One region of the Streptomyces sp. NBC_01255 genome, then DNA from elsewhere that is predicted to be linked to it. Evidence: riboswitches for the same ligand, from Rfam matches in the RefSeq annotation. Region 1 holds a riboswitch; each other region holds the start of a gene.

Region 1 (4,691 bases):
GAGCCGTTGCGCCGGCTGCTCGGTGAGCGCCCGGAGTACCTGGAGTGTCTGCGGACGACCGGGGACGACTGCTACGTCCTGAAGGTGGCGGCCACGTCGATGTCCCATCTGGAGGAGCTCGTCGACGCGCTGGCCCGGTTCGGGAGTACGACCACGAACCTCGTCCTCAGCCGGACGCTGCCGTTCCGGGGACCGGCCGAGCCGCGAACGGCAGCGCGCGCGGCTCGCTGAGATCCGGAAGGGGCGCGCGACATCTGCCGTGCGCCCTCTCAGTCCGACCGCGCGCTCCGGCGAACGGGTCAAACGGTGCTGGGGGCTTCCCGACCAAGATCAATAGCCTGACGTCCGGCGCGTGACCTCGCGTCTGTCGGACAGAGAAGGCAAGCGACTCCCGTGAAACTTCCGATGTTGCAGCGCATGGCGTGGCTCACCGCGGCGACCGCGCTGCTGACGACGCCCGGCTCCGCCCCGGCGGGCGCCGCCGACACATGGCAGAAGGCTCGCCGCCCTGTGGGCGGACCGGGGCGCGGGGCCCGACCGTCCCGCCACCCTGTACGCGGCGCCCCTGACGTTCGCCGCGTGGGGGCAGCCGCTGTTCGGCGCGGTGACGAACCGGACCTACCGGTCGACGTACCCGGACGACGCCGGCACGCGGCACATCTCCGACATCGCGGTGACCGCCGCCGGCCGGCTCGTCGTGGGTTCGGCGGCGGACGCCGGTGACGGCGGCCCGTTCGACTCCGCGGTGAGCGACGCCGGCCGGGTGACGATCTCGGCGACGGGCCGGGTCCGGGTCTCCCTCGCGGCCTCCCCGACCGTGCTCGGGACGTACCCCCAGTACAAGATCGAGGCGGTGGAGTGCCTGCCCGACTCCACGGACACCCTGCTGGGCACCGACGACGAGAACCTCGGCGGCTACGTACGGACGGTGTCCTTCTGCGGCGCCTGAGCACGACGTGACCTGACGGACTCCGGGGCCTGCTGGGGCCCCGGAGTCCCCTTGCGTGCAAAGACCGCGAGGACCGGGCTACGCTGCGGGTGCAGCTGGTTCGCCCCCGTCAGCCGGACGGGATGCGTCGTAAGAGGGAACCCGGTGGGAATCCGGGACTGCCCCGCAGCGGTGAGCGGGAACGACCGCCGTCATCAGCACTGGACCCGGGAAGGGTCTGGGAAGCGACGGCCATTAGGTGTCCTCCCCCGTGAGGACGTGCCCGCGAGTCCGAAGACCTGCCCGTTGCCCGCACGCGGACGATTCCGCGCGCGGATGTTCCGGTGACCTCGTGGGCGGGTCGGCGTACAGAGCGAGAAGGACGACCGCGTCGCACCGCGCCGGGTCGCACCGTCCGTTCCGTCACCCTTCGCGCCCTCGTCCCGTCACCGGGACCTCAGGGATTCATCTCGCGAAGGAGATCTCCGTGACCACCAAGTCCGCAGCCGCGGCAGCGCAGGCCACCCTGCACGGCTACCCCCGCCAAGGCGCCGACCGGGAACTGAAGAAGGCCGTCGAAGGCTACTGGAAGGGCCGCGTCAGCGCCGACGCCCTCCGGACGACCGCCGCCGAACTGCGCCGTACCACCTGGCGGCAGCTCGCCGCCGCCGGTGTCGACGAGGTCCCCACCGGCGACTTCTCGTACTACGACCACGTCCTCGACACCACCGTCATGGTCGGCGCGATCCCCGCCCGCCACCGGGCCGCCGTCGCGGCGGACCCGCTCGACGGCTACTTCGCCATGGCACGCGGCACCCAGGATGTCGCGCCACTGGAGATGACCAAGTGGTTCGACACCAACTACCACTATCTCGTCCCGGAGTTGGGACCTGACACGGTCTTCTCGGCCGACTCCTCCCAGCAGGTCGCGGGCTTCCGGGAAGCTCTCGACCTGGGCCTCGGCGCCCGGCCCGTCCTGGTCGGCCCCGTCACCTACCTGATGCTCGCCAAGCCCGCGCCCGGCGTGGCGGCCGACTTCGATCCGCTCACCCTCCTCGACCGGCTGCTTCCGGTGTACGCCGAGGTCCTCGCCGACCTCCGCGCGGCGGGCGCCGACTGGGTGCAGCTCGACGAGCCCGCCCTCGTCCAGGACCGCACCCCGGCGGAACTGAACGCCGCCGCACGCGCCTACCGCGACCTCGGCGCGCTCACGGACCGTCCGAAGCTCCTGGTCGCCTCCTACTTCGACCGGCTCGGCGACGCCCTCCCGGTGCTGGCCAAGGCGCCGGTGGAGGGGCTGGCCCTCGACTTCACCGAGCGAGCGGCCGCCAACCTGGACTCGCTCGCCGCCATCGGCGGCCTGCCCGGCAAGCGACTCGTCGCCGGAGTGGTCAACGGCCGCAACATCTGGGTCAACGACCTGGCCGCGTCGCTCACCACACTCGGCACCCTCCTCGGTCTCGCCGACCGCGTCGACGTGGCGGCCTCCTGCTCCCTGCTGCACGTCCCGCTCGACGCCACGGCGGAACGCGAGATCGATCCGCAGATCCTGCGCTGGCTCGCCTTCGCCCGCCAGAAGACCGCCGAGATCGTCACCCTCGCGAAGGGACTCTCGCAGGGCACCGGGGCCATCACCGGCGAACTCGCCGCCAACCGCGCCGACCTCGCCTCGCGCGCCCGCTCCCCGATCACCCAGGACCCGGCCGTCCGCTCCCGCGCAGCCGCCGTCACCGACGCCGACACCCGCCGCCCCCAGCCGTACGCCGACCGCGCGGGCGCCCAACACGCCGCCCTCCGGCTTCCGTTGCTCCCCTCCACGACCATCGGCTCGTTCCCGCAGACCGCGGAGCTGCGGACCGCGCGGGCCGACCTGCGGGCCGGGCGGATCGACACCGCCGGGTACGAGGAGCGCATCAGGTCCGAGATCCAGGACGTGATCGCCTTCCAGGAGAAGACCGGCCTCGACGTCCTGGTCCACGGCGAGCCCGAACGCAACGACATGGTCCAGTACTTCGCCGAGCAGCTCACGGGCTACCTGGCCACGCGACACGGCTGGGTCCAGTCCTACGGCACCCGCTACGTCCGGCCGCCCGTCCTCGCCGGGGACATCTCCCGTCCCGCGCCGATGACGGTCCGCTGGACGGCGTACGCCCGGTCCCTCACCGCCAAGCCCGTCAAGGGCATGCTCACCGGACCGGTCACCATGCTCGCCTGGTCCTTCGTCCGCGACGACCAGCCCCTCGCCGACACCGCCCGCCAGGTCGCCCTCGCCCTGCGCGACGAGGTGAACGACCTGGAGGCGGCGGGCACTTCGGTCATCCAGGTGGACGAGCCGGCCCTCCGCGAGACCCTGCCGCTGCGCGCCGCCGACCACGGGACGTACCTGGCGTGGGCGACGGAGGCGTTCCGCCTCACGACCGCCGGAGTGCGCCCGGAGACCCAGATCCACACCCATATGTGCTACGCCGAGTTCGGCGACATCGTCCAGGCCATCGACGACCTCGACGCCGACGTCATCAGCCTGGAGGCCGCCCGCTCCCACATGCAGGTCGCCCGCGAACTCGCCGCGCACGGCTACCCGCGCGAGGCGGGACCCGGTGTCTACGACATCCACTCGCCGCGCGTGCCGAGCGCCCACGAGGCCGCCGAGCTGCTCCGTACCGGCCTCGAAGCCATCCCCGCCGAGCGGCTCTGGGTCAACCCCGACTGCGGCCTGAAGACCCGAGGCTGGCCCGAGACCCGCGCCTCCCTGGAGAACCTGGTCGCGGCGGCCCGCACCGTCCGCGCGGAACTCGCCACCCCCTGACCGTGCCGTAGCGACAGGGAATCCTCGCGCCCCCGCCCGAGCGGCGGGGGCGCGGGGATCACGGGGATCACGGGGATCACGGGGAGACCGTGGCGGCCGGGGGCGTCCAGCGGCGCGTGCGGGCCGGGATAGCCGAGAGGCCGTACTCCTTCCTGAGGTCCTCGGGGATGGCGTAGTGCATGACGCGTCCGCGGGTGAGGGAGGACAGTTCGAGGACGGTGGTGAGGTGGCCGAGTCGGTCCAGGGCCCACGCGCCGAGCGGGGAGCGGTCCTCGATGGTCTCCAGGACGCCGAGGAGGTGGGGGACGGACTTGACGAGGGTGTCCCAGCGGGTGCGGGGGACGTCCAGCCAGTCGGCGCAGGTGTCGCCGACGAGGTAGCGGATGAGCGCGGAGACGACAGGGTCGAAGAGGGTGCCGGGCACGACCTCCTCGTAGAGGTCGATCAGCTGCCGGGTCAGATGGGATCCCTCCGGGGAGGGGCCCATGTAGCGGATCATGTACTGGTCGAGGAAGCGGCGGGCGTCGTCGAGGCTCTTCGGTACGGCGTCCTGGTCGACGCCCAGCATGGCGCCGACCACGCGCCAGGCGTAGTAGTAGGCGTCCGCGCCCTCGGAGGTCATGTGGATGCCGAGGCGGTGGAGGCTGTCGAGGACGAGCATCGAGAAGAACATCTGCCCGCCGATCATGTCCTCCTGACAGATCGGCACCCCCAACGCCCCGGCGTCCCATCGGTTCTCGCGGGTGAGGTGGTGGCGGATGGAGGCGTGCAGCAGGCGGACTTTCTGCGCGGCGGGGATGAAGCGGCTCCCCGCCTCGAAGGCGTCGGGCCGCATCAGGTAGACGGTGAACTGGCCTGTCTCCGCCATGCGGGTGGACGGGTAGCTCAGTCCGTGGGTCGTCGACAGCAGCTTCGCCACGTGCGGGACGAGGTAGCAGGCGGGCATGGCGGCGAAGG
Region 2 (4,691 bases), 6.6 Mb from region 1:
GCCGGCAGGCGGGCTCCCCGACGGCGGTCTCGGGACGAGCGCCGAGCTGATCTGCGCGGCGGCGGAGGCCGTCGACGGCGGCGCCGGGGTGGCGCTCCTCGTCGACCTGGGCAGTGCGGTCCTGACGGTGAAGGCGCTGCTCGCCGAGGGCGACGAGCTGCCGGAGGGCGCCCGGCTGGTCGACGCGCCGTTCGTCGAGGGCGCGGTCGCGGCGCTGGTGACGGCGAGCGCGGGCGGGGATCTCGACGCGGTCGCCGCGGCGGCGTCGGAGGCGTACGCCTATCGCAAGGAGTGAGGCAGGAGGGACGGAGGGAAGGGGCGAGGGTGTCGACTTGATAAGCAAGTGAGGAGTTGCCTATCCTGGGGTGGTGGCCGACGACCTTTTCAAAGCCCTGGCCGACCCCACCCGCCGCACGATCCTCGACGAGCTCACGGAGAAATCCGGACAGACACTGTTCGAGATCTGTTCGCGCCTGAGCATGAAGCATCAGCTCGGCATCTCGCGCCAGGGGGTCTCCCAGCACCTCGCCGTGCTGGAGGCCGCCGGGCTCGTCGAGACCAGGCGAGAGGGCCGCTACAAGTTCCACGACCTGAACACCACCCCCTTGCGGCACATCACCGAGCGATGGCCCGTGCCCGACACCCCAGGACCGGAGAAGAGCACCTCATGAAGATCCATCTGACCAGCGTCTTCGTCGACGACCAGGCCAAGGCCGAGCGTTTCTACACCGAGATCCTCGGCTTCGTGAAGAAGCACGACGTCCCGCTGGGCGAGACGGACCGGTGGCTGACCGTCGTCTCGCCCCACGAGCCCGCCGGCACCGAACTCCTCCTGGAGCCCGCCGGCCATCCGGCGGTCAAGCCGTACCGCGACGCGCTGGTCCAGGACGGCATCCCGCTGGCCCAGTTCGCGGTCGACGACGTGCAGGCGGAGTACGCCCGTCTGCGCGGCCTCGGCGTCCACTTCACCCAGGAGCCCCTGGAGATGGGCCCCGTCACCACCGCCGTCTTCGACGACACCTGCGGCAACCTGATCCAGATCGCGACGGAGCCTAAGTAGTACGAAGCGGTGGCGGGCCGGCCACCGGTCGGCCCGCTCTCCCCGCCGTCAGCCGACGACGGCGTCGAGCTCCACCTCGACGAGCCATGCGGGATCGATGAACCGCGAGACCTCGACGAAGGTCGTCACCGGCCGAACCTCCGAGAACCGCTCCCCGTGTGCCCGCGCGGCCTCCTTCCACGAGGTCACGTCGGTCAGCATGACGCGGGTGCGCACGACGTCCTCCAGTGACGCACCCGCCGCCTTCAGTGCCTCCTCGGCGATGTCGAGACACCTGACGGTCTGGGCGTACACGTCACCCGGCGCGACGGCGGCCCCGTCGTCGCCGATGGGAGCGGTCCCGGCGACCGCCACGTACGCACCCTTTCGAACGGCCCGGGAAAAGCCGATCTCCGGTTCGAGTGGGGACCCGGAACTGACCCTCTGTCGAACATCACTCACCGCTCCGTGCTCCTCCGCGTTGTAATGCACCTGGTCAACGCACTAGTGTCGCAGGGCCTTGGTGTACGGGAAACCGGTGCGGTACCGGTGCGGCCCTCGCCACTGTGATCGGGAGTTCCGGCTCCACACCCATGGGAGACCCCCGCGGGCAAGCCACTGGACCGTTGTGGGAGACCACCGCGGTGTGGGAAGGCGGAGTCGGGACGTATGACCGTCAGCCAGGAGACCGGCCAGGGTGCGTTGTCCATCCACGAGGTGCTGGAGAGGGTCTCCCAACCATGCATATAGCCGAGGGGTATCTGCCCCCCGTTCACGCCGCCGCCTGGGGCGTCGCGGCCGCTCCGTTCGTCGTCCACGGGGTTCGCGCGCTCACCCGTGAGGTGCGTTCCAACCCCGAGTCCACTCTGCTGCTCGGCGCCTCCGGCGCCTTCACGTTCGTCCTGTCCGCGCTCAAACTCCCTTCGGTGACGGGCAGTTGCTCGCATCCGACGGGTACGGGTCTGGGCGCGATCCTCTTCCGGCCGCCGATCATGGCGGTCCTCGGGACGATCACCCTGCTCTTCCAGGCCCTGCTGCTCGCCCACGGCGGGCTCACCACGCTCGGCGCGAACGCCTTCTCGATGGCGATCGTCGGGCCCTGGGCGGGGTACGGGACCTATCTGCTGGTGCGCCGGTTCGGTGCGCCGCTGATGGTCGCCGTCTTCTTCGGCGCGTTCGTCGCCGATCTGTCCACGTACTGCGTCACGAGCGTCCAGCTCGCGCTGGCCTTCCCCGACCAGGGCAGCGGCATCATGGGCGCCCTGGCCAAGTTCGGTTCCATCTTCGCCGTGACACAGATCCCGCTGGCGGTGAGCGAGGGCCTGCTCACCGTGCTCGTGATGCGGCTGCTCATGCAGTCCAGCAAGGGCGAGCTGACCCGGCTGGGCGTCCTGACCCGGTCCGCCACGAAGCGACACGAGGAGGCGGCCGCGCGATGAGCTTCACCGTCAGCCGGAACACGAAGATCAACGCCCTGCTCCTGCTCGTCGTCGCCGCGCTCGCCGTGCTGCCGCTCGCGCTGGGGCTCGGCGACCACAAGGAAGAGCCGTTCACCGGGGCGGACGCGGAGGCGGAGACCGCGATCGCGGAGCTCCAGCCGGACTACGAGCCGTGGTTCAGCCCCCTGTACGAGCCGCCGTCCGGCGAGATCGAGTCGGCACTGTTCGCCCTCCAGGCGGCGCTGGGCGCCGGTGTCCTCGCCTACTACTTCGGTGTGCGGCGCGGACGTCGGCAGGGTGAGGCCCGCGCGCTGGCGTCGCAGGCCGGCGAGGGTGCGGAGAGCGCGGACACAGCGGGTGCCGCGACCGCGGGCTCCCGCATCGAAGCCGAGGGCAAGGACGCGTAGCCGCCCATGTTGCCGATCGACGCGGCGGCGCACAGCAGTCGCTGGCGCCGCCGCCATCCCGTCGAGAAGGCCCTGCTCGGCTTCGGTCTCACGCTCTGCGCGGTGTGTCTGCCGCCGTGGCCGGGTGCGGTGCTCGTCGCGGCGGCCACGCTCGCGGTCCTGCTGGGCCCGGCCGGGGTGGCGGGCCGTCAGTTGTGGCGGGCGTTCCGCGTGCCGCTCGGGTTCTGCGTCACGGGCGCGGTGCCGCTGCTCTTCGAGGTGGGCGGGGCGCGGGGGTTCGTGGCCCTCGCGCCCGGCGGGCCCGTCCACGCGGGCGAGCTGCTGCTGCGGACCGCCGCCGCCTCGCTGGGGGTGCTGCTCTTCGCGTTCACGACGCCCGTCTCCGACGTGCTCCCCCGGCTCGTCCGTGCGGGGGTGCCCGCTCCCGTGGTGGACGTGGCGCTCGTGATGTACCGGATCATCTTCCTGCTCCTCGACTCCCTGTCCAAGATCCGCCAGGCGCAGGCCGCCCGCCTCGGGCACACCACCCGGGCGGCGACCTGGCGTTCGCTCGCCGGGCTCGGCGCCACGGCGTTCGTGCGCGCCTTCGACCGGGCGCAGCGCCTGCAGTCGGGGCTCGCCGGGCGCGGCTACGACGGGACCCTGCGGGTCCTGGTCCCCACGGCCGCGGTCTCCCGCCGGTTCCTGGCGGCGGCCGTCGGGCTCCTCTGCGGGCTCGTCGCCCTCACCCTCGTACTCGAAAGGTTCCTGCCGTGACGTCTCCGACGACCTCCGCGACGCCCGTCGTGGAGCTGGTGAAGGCGGGTTTCGCCTACGAGGACGGGCCGGCGGTCCTGTCGGACGTGGACTTCGCGGTGCCGGAGGGGCGGGCGATCGCGCTGCTCGGGCGGAACGGCAGCGGCAAGACGACGCTGCTGCGGCTGCTCAGCGGGGGGCTGCGGCGCGGGAGCGGGTCGCTGCTCCTGGACGGGGCGGAGGTGACGTACGACCGGAAGGGGCTGACCCGGCTGCGGACGACCGTGCAGCTGGTGGTGCAGGACCCGGACGACCAGCTGTTCGCGGCCTCGGTCGGTCAGGACGTGTCCTTCGGGCCGATGAACCTGGGGCTGCCGGAGGAGGAGGTACGGCTCCGGGTGCGGGAGGCCCTGGAGGCGCTGGACATCGTGGCCCTGGAGGACCGGCCGACGCATCTGCTGTCGTACGGGCAGCGCAAGCGGGCCGCGATCGCGGGCGCGGTGGCCATGCGACCCCGGGTGCTGATCATGGACGAGCCGACGGCCGGGCTCGATCCGCACGGTCAGGAGCGGCTCCTCGACGCCCTCGCGCGGCTCCGCGCGTCCGGCACGACGGTGGTGATGGCGACGCACGACGTGGATCTCGCGCTGCGCTGGGCGGACGAGGCGGCGGTGCTCTCCCCCGCCGGTCTGCGGACCGGTCCGGTCGCCGAGCTCCTCGGCGACGACGCCCTGCTCGACGCGGCGCGGCTGCGGCGGCCCTGGGGCACGTCCGTCGCCCGGCTGCTGCGCGCCCACGGGCTGCTCGCCCCGGACGCGCCCGAGCCCCGTACACCGGAGGAGCTGGACGCCTGGCTGCAGGCAGCACCTCTTGCTACTGAGTAGTAGACATCACGTTCCGAATCTTCTGCAACTAGTTGCATAACAGAGAGGGGTCCCCTAGAACTGAGGTCGACTGATCCTGCGCGAGGAGGCGCCCCCATGACCGCGACCCCCACACCCACCCCGTACCCGCATCTGCTGAGCCCGCTCGACCTCGGGTTCACGACCCTGCCCAACCGGGTGATCATGG
Region 3 (4,691 bases), 500 kb from region 1:
CCCGGCGGCGGCTACGCGCGCCGCGACAGCCCCGGCGTGTGGGCCGAGATCGACAAGGGCGTCCTGCCCCGTGCCCTCGCGGCGGCGGTCCGGCCGGGGCTCACCGTCAGCGCCCTGTGCACGGGCGTGATGCTTCTCGCGGCGGCCGGGCTCACCCGGGGCCGCCCCTGCACCACCCACCACAAGGCCCGGCCCGATCTGGAGCGGCAGGGCGGCGTCCTGAAGAGGGCCCGGGTGGTCGACGACGGCGACCTGGTGACCGCCGGCGGCGTCACGTCCGGTCTGGAGCTCGCCCTCTGGCTGGTCCGCCGCGAGCTGGGCCCGGACGCGGCGAACGGTCTGGAGGCGATGCTCGAGTACGAGGCCCGCGGCACGGTATGGACCCGGGACTGATCGGCGGGCCCCAGGAGGTGCCGTGAAGTCGGCGAGGCCCGGTGACGGACACGGGGGATCTCCGGCACCGGGCCTCTGTTGAAGATTCTACGAGATCGTGGAGGGTGGCCGCACATCGGGGCCGTCCAGGTCACCCGGCACCCGCGTCAAGAACGCGTACGGACCCGGGGGCGCGGCGTCAAGACGGCGGGAAGACGACGGGCAAGGGGTTCCTGGTCACTCCGGAACGGCCGCACGCTGAGCGGACCGGCGGGGACGTCCCGAAACGACGTCCCCGCCACGTCCCACCACGTCCCGCCACGAATGAGGATCCAGACACATGGCCGTCCTGACCACCGAGAACGGTGTCGCGCCCGCCGCTGAGGAACCCCCGGATACCGGTGATCGCCACAAGCTGACCGCCCTGACGGGGCTCGCCGCGCTCTCGCTCGACGCGATGGCGTCCGTGGCCTACGGCCCCGAGGCGATCGTCCTGGTCCTCGCGGCCGCCGGCGGCTACGGGCTCGGCTTCACGCTTCCCGTCACCCTCGCCATCGCCGGCCTGCTGGCCGTCCTCGTGGCCTCGTACCGGCAGGTCATCGCCGCCTTCCCGGACGGCGGCGGCTCGTACGCGGTCGCCAAGGCGCACCTCGGCCGCCGCACCAGCCTGGTCGCCGCGGGCTCCCTGGTCCTCGACTACGTCCTGAACGTGGCCGTCGCCGTCACGGCCGGCGTCGCCGCCCTGACCTCCGCCTTCCCCGGCCTCCACGACGACCGGCTGGGGATCTGCCTTGCCGTCCTCGTCCTGATCACGGCCGTCAACATGCGCGGGATCGTCGACTCCGCCCGGGCGTTCATCGCCCCCACCGCCGTGTTCATCGGCGCGATCCTCGTCCTGATCGTCGTCGGCCTCTTCCGTGACGGCCCGGTCTCCACGGCCGCGTCCGCCGGCCACGCCTCCGCGCTCGCCGCCGACGCCACCACGGTCGGCGCCCTGCTCCTCCTGAAGGCCTTCGCCTCCGGCTGCTCCGCCCTCACCGGCGTCGAGGCCATCGCCAACGCCGTCCCGTCGTTCCGCACCCCCGCCGCCAAGCGGGCGATGCGCGCGGAGGTCGCGCTCGGCGCGCTCCTCGGCGTGATGCTGATCGGCCTCTCCGTACTGATCTCCCGCTTCGGTCTCCAGCCGGTCGAGGGCGTCACCGTCCTCGCCCAGCTGGCCGACGCCTCCCTCGGCCACAACTGGGCCTTCTACGTCGTCCAGTTCGCCACCATGGTGCTGCTCGCGCTCTCCGCGAACACCTCCTTCGGCGGCCTGCCCGTCCTGCTGAAACTGCTGGCCCGCGACAACTACCTGCCGCACGTCTTCGGCCTGAAGGCCGACCGCCAGGTCCACCGCCACGGCGTCGTCTGGCTCGCGGTGGTCTCGGCCGCCCTGCTCGTCTTCTCCGGCGGCGACACCAACACCCTCGTCCCGCTCTTCGCGATCGGCGTCTTCGTCGGCTTCACCCTCGCGCAGACCGGCATGGTCCTGCACTGGCGGGCGACCCGTCAGTGGGGCAGGGCCGCGCTCAACGGGCTCGGCGCCGTCCTCACCGGCGTCTCCGCGATCGTCGTCACCGCCACCAAGTTCCACGACGGGGCCTGGCTGATCGTGATCGCCCTCCCGGTCCTGGTCCTCGCTTTCGAGGCCGTCCACCGCGCCTACGGCCGGATCGGCGAGCGGCTCGGCGTCGGCCGCGTCCCCGAGCCGCCGCACCGCGCGCGCTCCCTCGTCCTGGTCCCGGTCTCGTCCCTGAACCGCCTCACCAGCGAGGCGCTGACCGCCGCGGTCTCCCTCGGCGACGAGGTCCGGGCGGTCACCGTCTGCCACCCGGACCCGGAGGACCGGGCCCTGACCGAAGCCCTGGAGCGCGACTGGGCCCTGTGGAACCCGGGCGTCCCCCTCGTCCGGCTCCCCTCGGAGCGCCGCACGCTCGGGCGCCCGATCACCGCGTACGTCCACGGCCTCCGGGAGGCCGAACCCGACACCCGGATCACCGTCCTGATCCCGGAGGCCGAACCGGAACGGCTCTGGCAGCGGCCTCTCCAGAACCGCCGGGGCGCGCTCGTCGCCCGGGCCGTCCGCCGCGACACGGACGCCGTCGTCTGCCGCCTCCGTTTCACGGTGTAGGGAACACCCACGACGGTCTCCCGCGACGGTCTCCCATGGCGGTCTCCCATGACGGGCGAAGTGCGGGCCGACGGGGTAGATCTCCCCTGAGAGGCACTTCGCCGGTGACGACAGGGAGGCCGCCGTGGAAGGCAGAAGCAAAGGGTTCGTGCAGTCCTTCAACCGTCTCGGCGGGTACGGCTTCGTCGTCCCGGTGGATTCCGAGGAACAGGTGTACTTCAGCGCCGCGGACATCGAGGGAGAGCTGCAGACGGTCTCCGAGGGCCAGCAGGTCACCTTCGTCCTCGTCCTCGGCGACGGCCGCTTCGAGGCGAAGGAGCTGCGCCTCTGACCTGCGGGGTGTCTTGCCGATCAGGCCGGGCTCGCGGCCGGAGGTGCGACGGGTCCCCGGTGGTACTGTGCCGAGGCCAGTCGCACCTTTGCGCTCACCCGAACGGGCGAGCGTACGGGTCAGGGAATCCGGTGGGAAACCGGAGCTGACGCGCAGCGGTGAGGGCGACGGGCGGAGCATCGGCCACTGGGCGGCGGAACAGGCCCGGGAAGGCGCCCCGTCCGGATGACCCCGAGTCCGAAGACCTGCTGGCGGCCCCGGCGTCACGCCGTCGACCGGGGAGCACCGTACGACAGGCTCCGCGTATGAGCCGTGGACGCAGAGGAATGCTCCGTGCCGCTCGCACACCCCGTCCGTTCCGCCGCGCTGTTTCTCGCCGGCACCCTGACCCTGCTCGTGACCGCGACGGGCTGTGGCGGCGGACCCGCCACGACGCCGTCGGCGAAGAGCTCAGCCGGTGGCTCGGGCTCCGGCTACCCCGTGACTCTCGACAACTGCAGTGAGCGCGTACGGATCGACCGCCCGCCCCGGCGGGCCGTCGCGCTCGACCAGGGAGCCGCCGAGATCCTGCTCTCCCTCGGCCTGGCCGACCGGATGGTCGGCACCGGAACGTGGACCGACCCCGTCCTCAAGGGGCTTGAGGCGCAGAACGCGAAGGTGCCGCGCCTCGCCGACCGTTACCCCTCCTTCGAGAAGGTGCTCGACACCGAACCCGACTTCGCCGCCGCCTCGTTCGCGTACACCCTCGGGAAGGGCGGCGTCGCGCCCCGCGAGCAGTTCGCGAAGCTCGGCGTCCCCACCTACGTCTCGCCGACCGACTGTGCCGACAAGGACAACAGCGGCGACGGCGACGGTGTCCGCACCCGGCCGCTCACGATGGAGACCGTCCACGGCGAGATCCGGGACCTGGCCCGGGTGTTCGGAGTGCCGGAGCGAGGCGAGAAGCTCGTCGCCGAGCTCAGGGGCCGGGTGGCGAAGGCCGCTTCGGCGGGCGACTTCAAGGACGTCTCCGTCCTCTACTGGTTCGCCAACGCCGAGTCCCCCTACATGGCGGGCTGTTGCGGCGCCCCCGGCATCGTGACCCGCGCGCTCGGCGCGAAGAACGTCTTCGACGACACGCGCGAGGAGTGGCCCCAGATCAACTGGGAGACCGTCGCGGACCGCGACCCGGACGTGCTCGTCATCGGCGATCTGACCCGCCGTTCCCAGTCGGCGGAGAGCGCCGCGAAGAAGATCGCGTTCCTGGAGTCCGACCCGGTCACGAGGAACATGACGGCGGTGAGGAAGAAGCGGTACGTGCTGCTCAGCGGCCAGGCGATGAACCCCACGATCCGTACCGTCGAAGGCGTCGAGAAGGTGGCGGCCGCGCTCCGCTCGTACGGGCTCGCCAAGTGACCCTCACCCGCCCCGCCCGCCCCGCCGCGCCCCGTCCTCCCGGTTCCCGGCCTCCCACCCGGTCGACCACGGTGCGGCGCGGCGGCCGGGCACTGGCGTGGGCCGTGGCGGGGCTCGCCGTCCTCTGCGCGTCGGTCGCCGCGGCGATCACCATCGGGCCGGCGGACATCCGCGTCGGCGAGGTGTGGTCCGTCGTCGTCGCCCATCTGACCGGGGGCGCCTCGGACCTGTCCCCGATCCGGGACGGGATCGTCTGGAACCTGCGCCTGCCCCGCACCCTCCTCGCGGCCGTGTGCGGCGCCGGACTCGCCGTGTGCGGGGCGGTGATGCAGTCGCTCCTGCGCAACCCGCTCGCCGATCCCTTCGTCCTCGGCGTCTCCTCGGGGGCCTCGACCGGCGCCGTCCTGGTCGTCGTCCTCGGCG
Region 4 (4,691 bases), 3.1 Mb from region 1:
TACGAGCCGTAGAAGAGCGGGTCGCCCTCGGCGAGGACGGCGACCGTGCGGCCGGCGTCGAGGTGGGCGGCGAGGCGGGCCGCGGCCTCCTCGTAGAAGTCGTTCAGGGCGCCCCGGTAGCCGCCGGGGTGGTCCGTGGTCTCGACGGTGAGCGGGTACATGAGCCGCTCCTCGACATGGTCCTCGCGGATGTGCTCGGCGGCGATGGAGCGCGCTATCGAGCGGCCGTGGCGGGCCGAGTGGTACGCGACGACGTCGGCGGCGGCGATGGCCTTCACCGCGGCGACGGTCATCAGGTTCGGGTCGCCGGGCCCGAGCCCGACCCCGTACAGCTTGCCTTTCGTGTGCGCGGTGCTCATGCCTGGATCTCCGCTTCGTGGGCGAGGGCGTTGATCGCGGCGGCGGTCATCGCGCTGCCGCCGCGCCGGCCCCGTACGACGAGGTAGTCGAGGTCCAGGGTGTTCGCGGCGAGCGCGTCCTTGGACTCGGCGGCGCCGATGAAGCCGACCGGGATGCCGAGGACGGCGGCGGGCCTGCCGGCGCCCTTCGCGATCATCTCCAGGAGGTGGAAGAGGGCGGTGGGGGCGTTGCCGATGGCGACGACGGAGCCTTCGAGGCGGTCCCGCCACAGTTCGAGCGCGGCGGCGGAGCGGGTGGTGCCGAGGTCGGCGGCGAGGCCCGGCACGGCCGGGTCGGAGAGCGTGCAGATCACCTCGTTGTCGGCGGGCAGCCGCTTGCGGGTGACGCCGCTGGCGACCATCTGCGCGTCGCAGAGGATCGGGGCGCCGGCGCGCAGGGCCTCGCGGGCGTTCGCGGCGACCTGAGGGGAGTACGCGATGTCCTGGACGAGGTCGGTCATGCCGCAGGCGTGGATCATCCGGACCGCCACCTGGGCGACGTCGGCGGGCAGGCCCGCGAGCTCCGCCTCGGCGCGGATCGTGGCAAAGGACCGGCGGTAGATCTCCGCCCCGTCCTTCTCGTAGTCGAACATCCTGGTGCTCTCGCTCATCTCGTCGTCGTGGCGGTCGTGCCGGTGGTGGTGCGGGCCGTGGTCACTGCTTCGGGCAGGGCGGTACGGGGGGTGGGGACGCCGTCCACCAGGTAGGCGCCGTCGGCGGTGGCGACGACGTCGACCCAGGTGCCGTGCGGATGCCCGCAGCGGCGCTCGCACCCGGAGTAATGAACAGGGAGAGGGAGGCAGAGGGCGGCCCCCGGGGCCGCGTCCTCGCGGACGTCCGCGAGGGACTTGGCGCACCCGGGGCGCCCGGTGCAGGCGCTGACGCCCGCCCAGGGGGAGTCGGGCCGGGTGATCAGCCCGGAGGCGGCGAGGGCGGCGAGCCGGTCGCGGTCCTGATGGCCCGCCGCCGCCGCCGCTGCCGCCGCCGCTCCCACGACGACCGCACCGCGCCACGGCGTCAGCCGCACCTCCTCGGCGGGCAGCAGCGCGCGCAGCTGGGCGGCGGTGAGGCGGCCGAGGGGCGCCAGGACGTACAGGGCGGTGGCGCCGAGGGGCCCGGGGGCGAGGGGCGCGCCATCGGGGACTTCTCGTACAGGTAGGGGTACGGGCTCCGCCGCGATCCCCGCGCGGGCGAGCGCGCCCGCCACGTCGGGGGCGCACCCATCCGGCAGCTCCCGCACCCGCCAGGCCCCGTTCCCGGCCTCGCGGGCGGCGTCCAGGAAGGCCCCGGCGGCGGCGAGGGCGGCCCGGGGAGCGTCGGCCCCGCCGACCCGGAAGGCCAGCCCGCCCACGTACAACAGCGCGGCACCCGGCTCCACTGCGACCAAGGTCACATCGCCGCCGAGGCCCGCCACGTCACCGCGCCCGTCGTCGAGGACGAAGAGGAAACGGCCGGACAGCGCCGCCGCCCAGGGCTCGGCGCACAGCAGGGTGTCCAGCTCACGGGCCCACAACTGGACCTCGGGGCCGCCGAGTCCGTCGAGGCCGGCGGCCGGGGAGGCCACGATGTTGCGGACGCGTTCGTGGGTGGGGGAGGGCAGCAGGCCCGCTTCCGCGAGCAGTGCGGCGAGCTCCGCCCCGCAGTCGTCCGCGAGGCCGCGCAGCTCCGCGTTCCCCCGGGAGGTGATGCTGACCCGTCCGTCGCCGAGGATCTCCGCCGCGTCCGCCAGCGCCTCGACCTGACGTGCCGTCAAGCATCCTGCGGGCAGCCGCAGTCGGGCCAGCCGGCCGTCGTCGGCGGCGTGCAGGCGCAGCGCCCCGGGGCAGGCGTCGCCACGGTCCCGTTTGCGAGCTTCGTCCCGTTCGGGCGTCGAGGGTGGGGTGGGCGGCATGGCGGCGAGCATACCCACGGGGAACCGGGCCACCACCGAGTGTGATCCGGCCGACTCCACGGCCCGCCCCGCCCCGCCGACCTCACGATCTAGGATGCAGATCGGCATGGGGTCCCAGGACCCCGGGGAGGAAGCCCGGTGAGAATCCGGCGCGGTCCCGCCACTGTGAGCCCGTACCAGCGATGGCACGGGTGAGTCAGGAACTCCCGCCGTCCACACGACCACCCGGGGCGCGGACAACCCCGAGGAAGGGCCTGCGCACGCCATGCTTCTGCTGCTGTCGCACTCCGACACCGACCTGCTCAGTGCCCGCGCGGCGAACGCCGCCTCGGCCGAGGGAGCCGGCGGCCCGGTCGAGTACCGGTTCGCCAACCCCTCCCGGCTGTCCCTCGCCGAACTGCCCACGCTCCTCGACGGCGTCGATCTCGTCGTCGTCCGCCTCCTGGGCGGCATCCGCTCCTGGGAGGAGGGGATCGACGCGATCCGCGCCACCGGGAAGCCGGTCGTCGTGCTCAGCGGCGAACAGGCCCCCGACGCCCAGCTGATGGAGACCTCGACCGTCCCCGTCGGCGTCGCCACCGAGGCGCACGCCTACCTCGCGCACGGCGGCCCCGGGAACCTGGAGCAGCTGGCCCGCTTCCTCTCCGACACCGTCCTCCTCACCGGCCACGGCTTCGAGGCCCCGGCGCCGGCCCCCACCTGGGGCCCGCTGGAGCGCACCGCCCGGACGACGACCGGCCCGACGATCGCGGTGCTCTACTACCGCGCCCACCACATGAGCGGGAACACCGCCTTCGTGGAAACCCTCTGCGCGGCGATCGAGGACACCGGCGCGCAGGCGCTCCCGCTGTACGTGGCGTCCCTGCGCGCCCCCGAGGCGGAGCTGCTCGACCGGCTCCGTACCGCCGACGCGATCGTCACCACCGTCCTCGCGGCGGGCGGCACCAAGCCCGCCGAGGCGCAGGCCGGCGGTGACGAGGAGGCCTGGGACGCGGGCGCGCTGGCCGGGCTCGACGTACCGATCCTCCAGGCGTTGTGCCTGACCGGTTCGCGCGAGAACTGGGAGGAGAACGACGAGGGCCTGTCGCCGCTGGACGCGGCCAGCCAGGTCGCCGTGCCCGAGTTCGACGGCCGGCTCATCACCGTCCCGTTCTCCTTCAAGGAGATCGACGCGGACGGGCTTCCGGCGTACGTCGCGGACGCCGAGCGCGCCGCCCGCGTCGCCGGGATCGCCGTCCGCCACGCGCGGCTCCGCCACATCCCGAACGCCGAGAAGAAGCTGGCGCTCGTCCTCTCCGCGTACCCGACGAAGCACTCCCGCATCGGCAACGCGGTAGGCCTCGACACCCCCGCCTCCGCCGTCTCGCTCCTCCGCCGCCTGATCGCCGAGGGCTACGACTTCGGCCCGGCCGAAGACCTCCCCGGCCTGATCTCCGGCGACGGCGACGAGCTGATCTACGCCCTCATCGAGGCCGGCGGCCACGACCAGGACTGGCTGACGGAGGAGCAGCTCGCGCGCAACCCCGTCCGCATCCCGGCCGCCGACTACAAGCGCTGGTACGCGACCCTGCCCGAGGAGCTCCGCACGCACGTCGAGGAGCACTGGGGCCCGGCGCCCGGCGAGATGTTCCTCGACCGCTCCCGCAACCCGGAGGGCGACATCGTGCTCGCCGCCCTGCGCCGCGGGAACCTGCTGATCCTCATCCAGCCGCCGCGCGGCTTCGGCGAGAACCCGATCGCGATCTACCACGACCCCGATCTCCCGCCGTCGCACCACTACCTGGCCGCCTACCGCTGGATCGCCGCCCGCGCCGAGGACGGCGGCTTCGGCGCCGACGCCATGGTCCACCTGGGCAAGCACGGCAACCTGGAGTGGCTGCCCGGCAAGAACGCCGGCCTGTCCGCCGCCTGCGGCCCCGACGCGGCACTGGGCGACATCCCGCTGATCTACCCCTTCCTCGTCAACGACCCGGGCGAGGGCACGCAGGCCAAGCGGCGCGTGCACGCGACCCTCGTCGACCACCTGGTGCCGCCGATGGCGCGCGCCGAGTCGTACGGCGACATCGCGCGCCTGGAGCAGCTGCTCGACGAGTACGCGCAGATCTCCTCGATGGACCCGTCGAAGCTGCCCGCGATCCGCGCCCAGATCTGGACGCTGATCCAGGCGGCCAAGCTCGACCACGACCTGGGGCTCCAGGACCGCCCGGAGGACGACGGCTTCGACGACTTCCTGCTGCACGTCGACGGCTGGCTGTGCGAGGTCAAGGACGCCCAGATCCGCGACGGCCTGCACGTCCTGGGCGGCGCGCCGGAGGGCGAGGCCCGCGTCAACCTGGTCCTCTCGATCCTCCGCGCCCGCCAGATCTGGGGCGGTACGCAGGCGCTGCCGGGCCTGCGCGAGG

The links. Region 1 has a riboswitch for cobalamin ahead of metE (5-methyltetrahydropteroyltriglutamate--homocysteine S-methyltransferase). Riboswitches for the same ligand answer to the same signal wherever they lie in the genome.
Region 2: linked by a shared signal. The riboswitch ahead of OG357_RS36150 (energy-coupling factor ABC transporter permease) and the one ahead of metE (5-methyltetrahydropteroyltriglutamate--homocysteine S-methyltransferase) in region 1 are both predicted to bind cobalamin.
Region 3: linked by a shared signal. The riboswitch ahead of OG357_RS08345 (ABC transporter substrate-binding protein) and the one ahead of metE (5-methyltetrahydropteroyltriglutamate--homocysteine S-methyltransferase) in region 1 are both predicted to bind cobalamin.
Region 4: linked by a shared signal. The riboswitch ahead of cobN (cobaltochelatase subunit CobN) and the one ahead of metE (5-methyltetrahydropteroyltriglutamate--homocysteine S-methyltransferase) in region 1 are both predicted to bind cobalamin.

Annotation. Positions count from the first base shown of each region.
Region 1 covers NZ_CP108474.1:1,432,475-1,437,165, forward strand. The annotation lists gene OG357_RS06115 (Lrp/AsnC family transcriptional regulator) at 1-231, shown strand, start outside; gene OG357_RS06120 (hypothetical protein) at 605-949, shown strand; cobalamin riboswitch at 1,029-1,249, shown strand; gene metE (5-methyltetrahydropteroyltriglutamate--homocysteine S-methyltransferase) at 1,416-3,734, shown strand; gene OG357_RS06130 (oxygenase MpaB family protein) at 3,811-4,691, opposite strand, start outside.
Region 2 covers NZ_CP108474.1:7,992,896-7,997,586, reverse strand. The annotation lists gene OG357_RS36170 (PTS-dependent dihydroxyacetone kinase phosphotransferase subunit DhaM) at 1-295, shown strand, start outside; gene OG357_RS36165 (ArsR/SmtB family transcription factor) at 369-671, shown strand; gene OG357_RS36160 (VOC family protein) at 668-1,060, shown strand; gene OG357_RS36155 (RidA family protein) at 1,109-1,501, opposite strand; cobalamin riboswitch at 1,516-1,751, shown strand; gene OG357_RS36150 (energy-coupling factor ABC transporter permease) at 1,780-2,478, shown strand; gene OG357_RS36145 (energy-coupling factor ABC transporter substrate-binding protein) at 2,475-2,885, shown strand; gene cbiQ (cobalt ECF transporter T component CbiQ) at 2,892-3,641, shown strand; gene OG357_RS36135 (ATP-binding cassette domain-containing protein) at 3,638-4,504, shown strand; gene OG357_RS36130 (NADPH-dependent 2,4-dienoyl-CoA reductase) at 4,601-4,691, shown strand, end outside.
Region 3 covers NZ_CP108474.1:1,932,868-1,937,558, reverse strand. The annotation lists gene OG357_RS08360 (DJ-1/PfpI family protein) at 1-393, shown strand, start outside; gene OG357_RS08355 (APC family permease) at 713-2,542, shown strand; gene OG357_RS08350 (cold-shock protein) at 2,667-2,873, shown strand; cobalamin riboswitch at 2,934-3,140, shown strand; gene OG357_RS08345 (ABC transporter substrate-binding protein) at 3,207-4,268, shown strand; gene OG357_RS08340 (FecCD family ABC transporter permease) at 4,265-4,691, shown strand, end outside.
Region 4 covers NZ_CP108474.1:4,521,247-4,525,937, forward strand. The annotation lists gene OG357_RS20205 (precorrin-2 C(20)-methyltransferase) at 1-359, opposite strand, end outside; gene OG357_RS20210 (precorrin-8X methylmutase) at 356-1,009, opposite strand; gene OG357_RS20215 (cobalamin biosynthesis protein CobG) at 1,006-2,301, opposite strand; cobalamin riboswitch at 2,379-2,513, shown strand; gene cobN (cobaltochelatase subunit CobN) at 2,555-4,691, shown strand, end outside.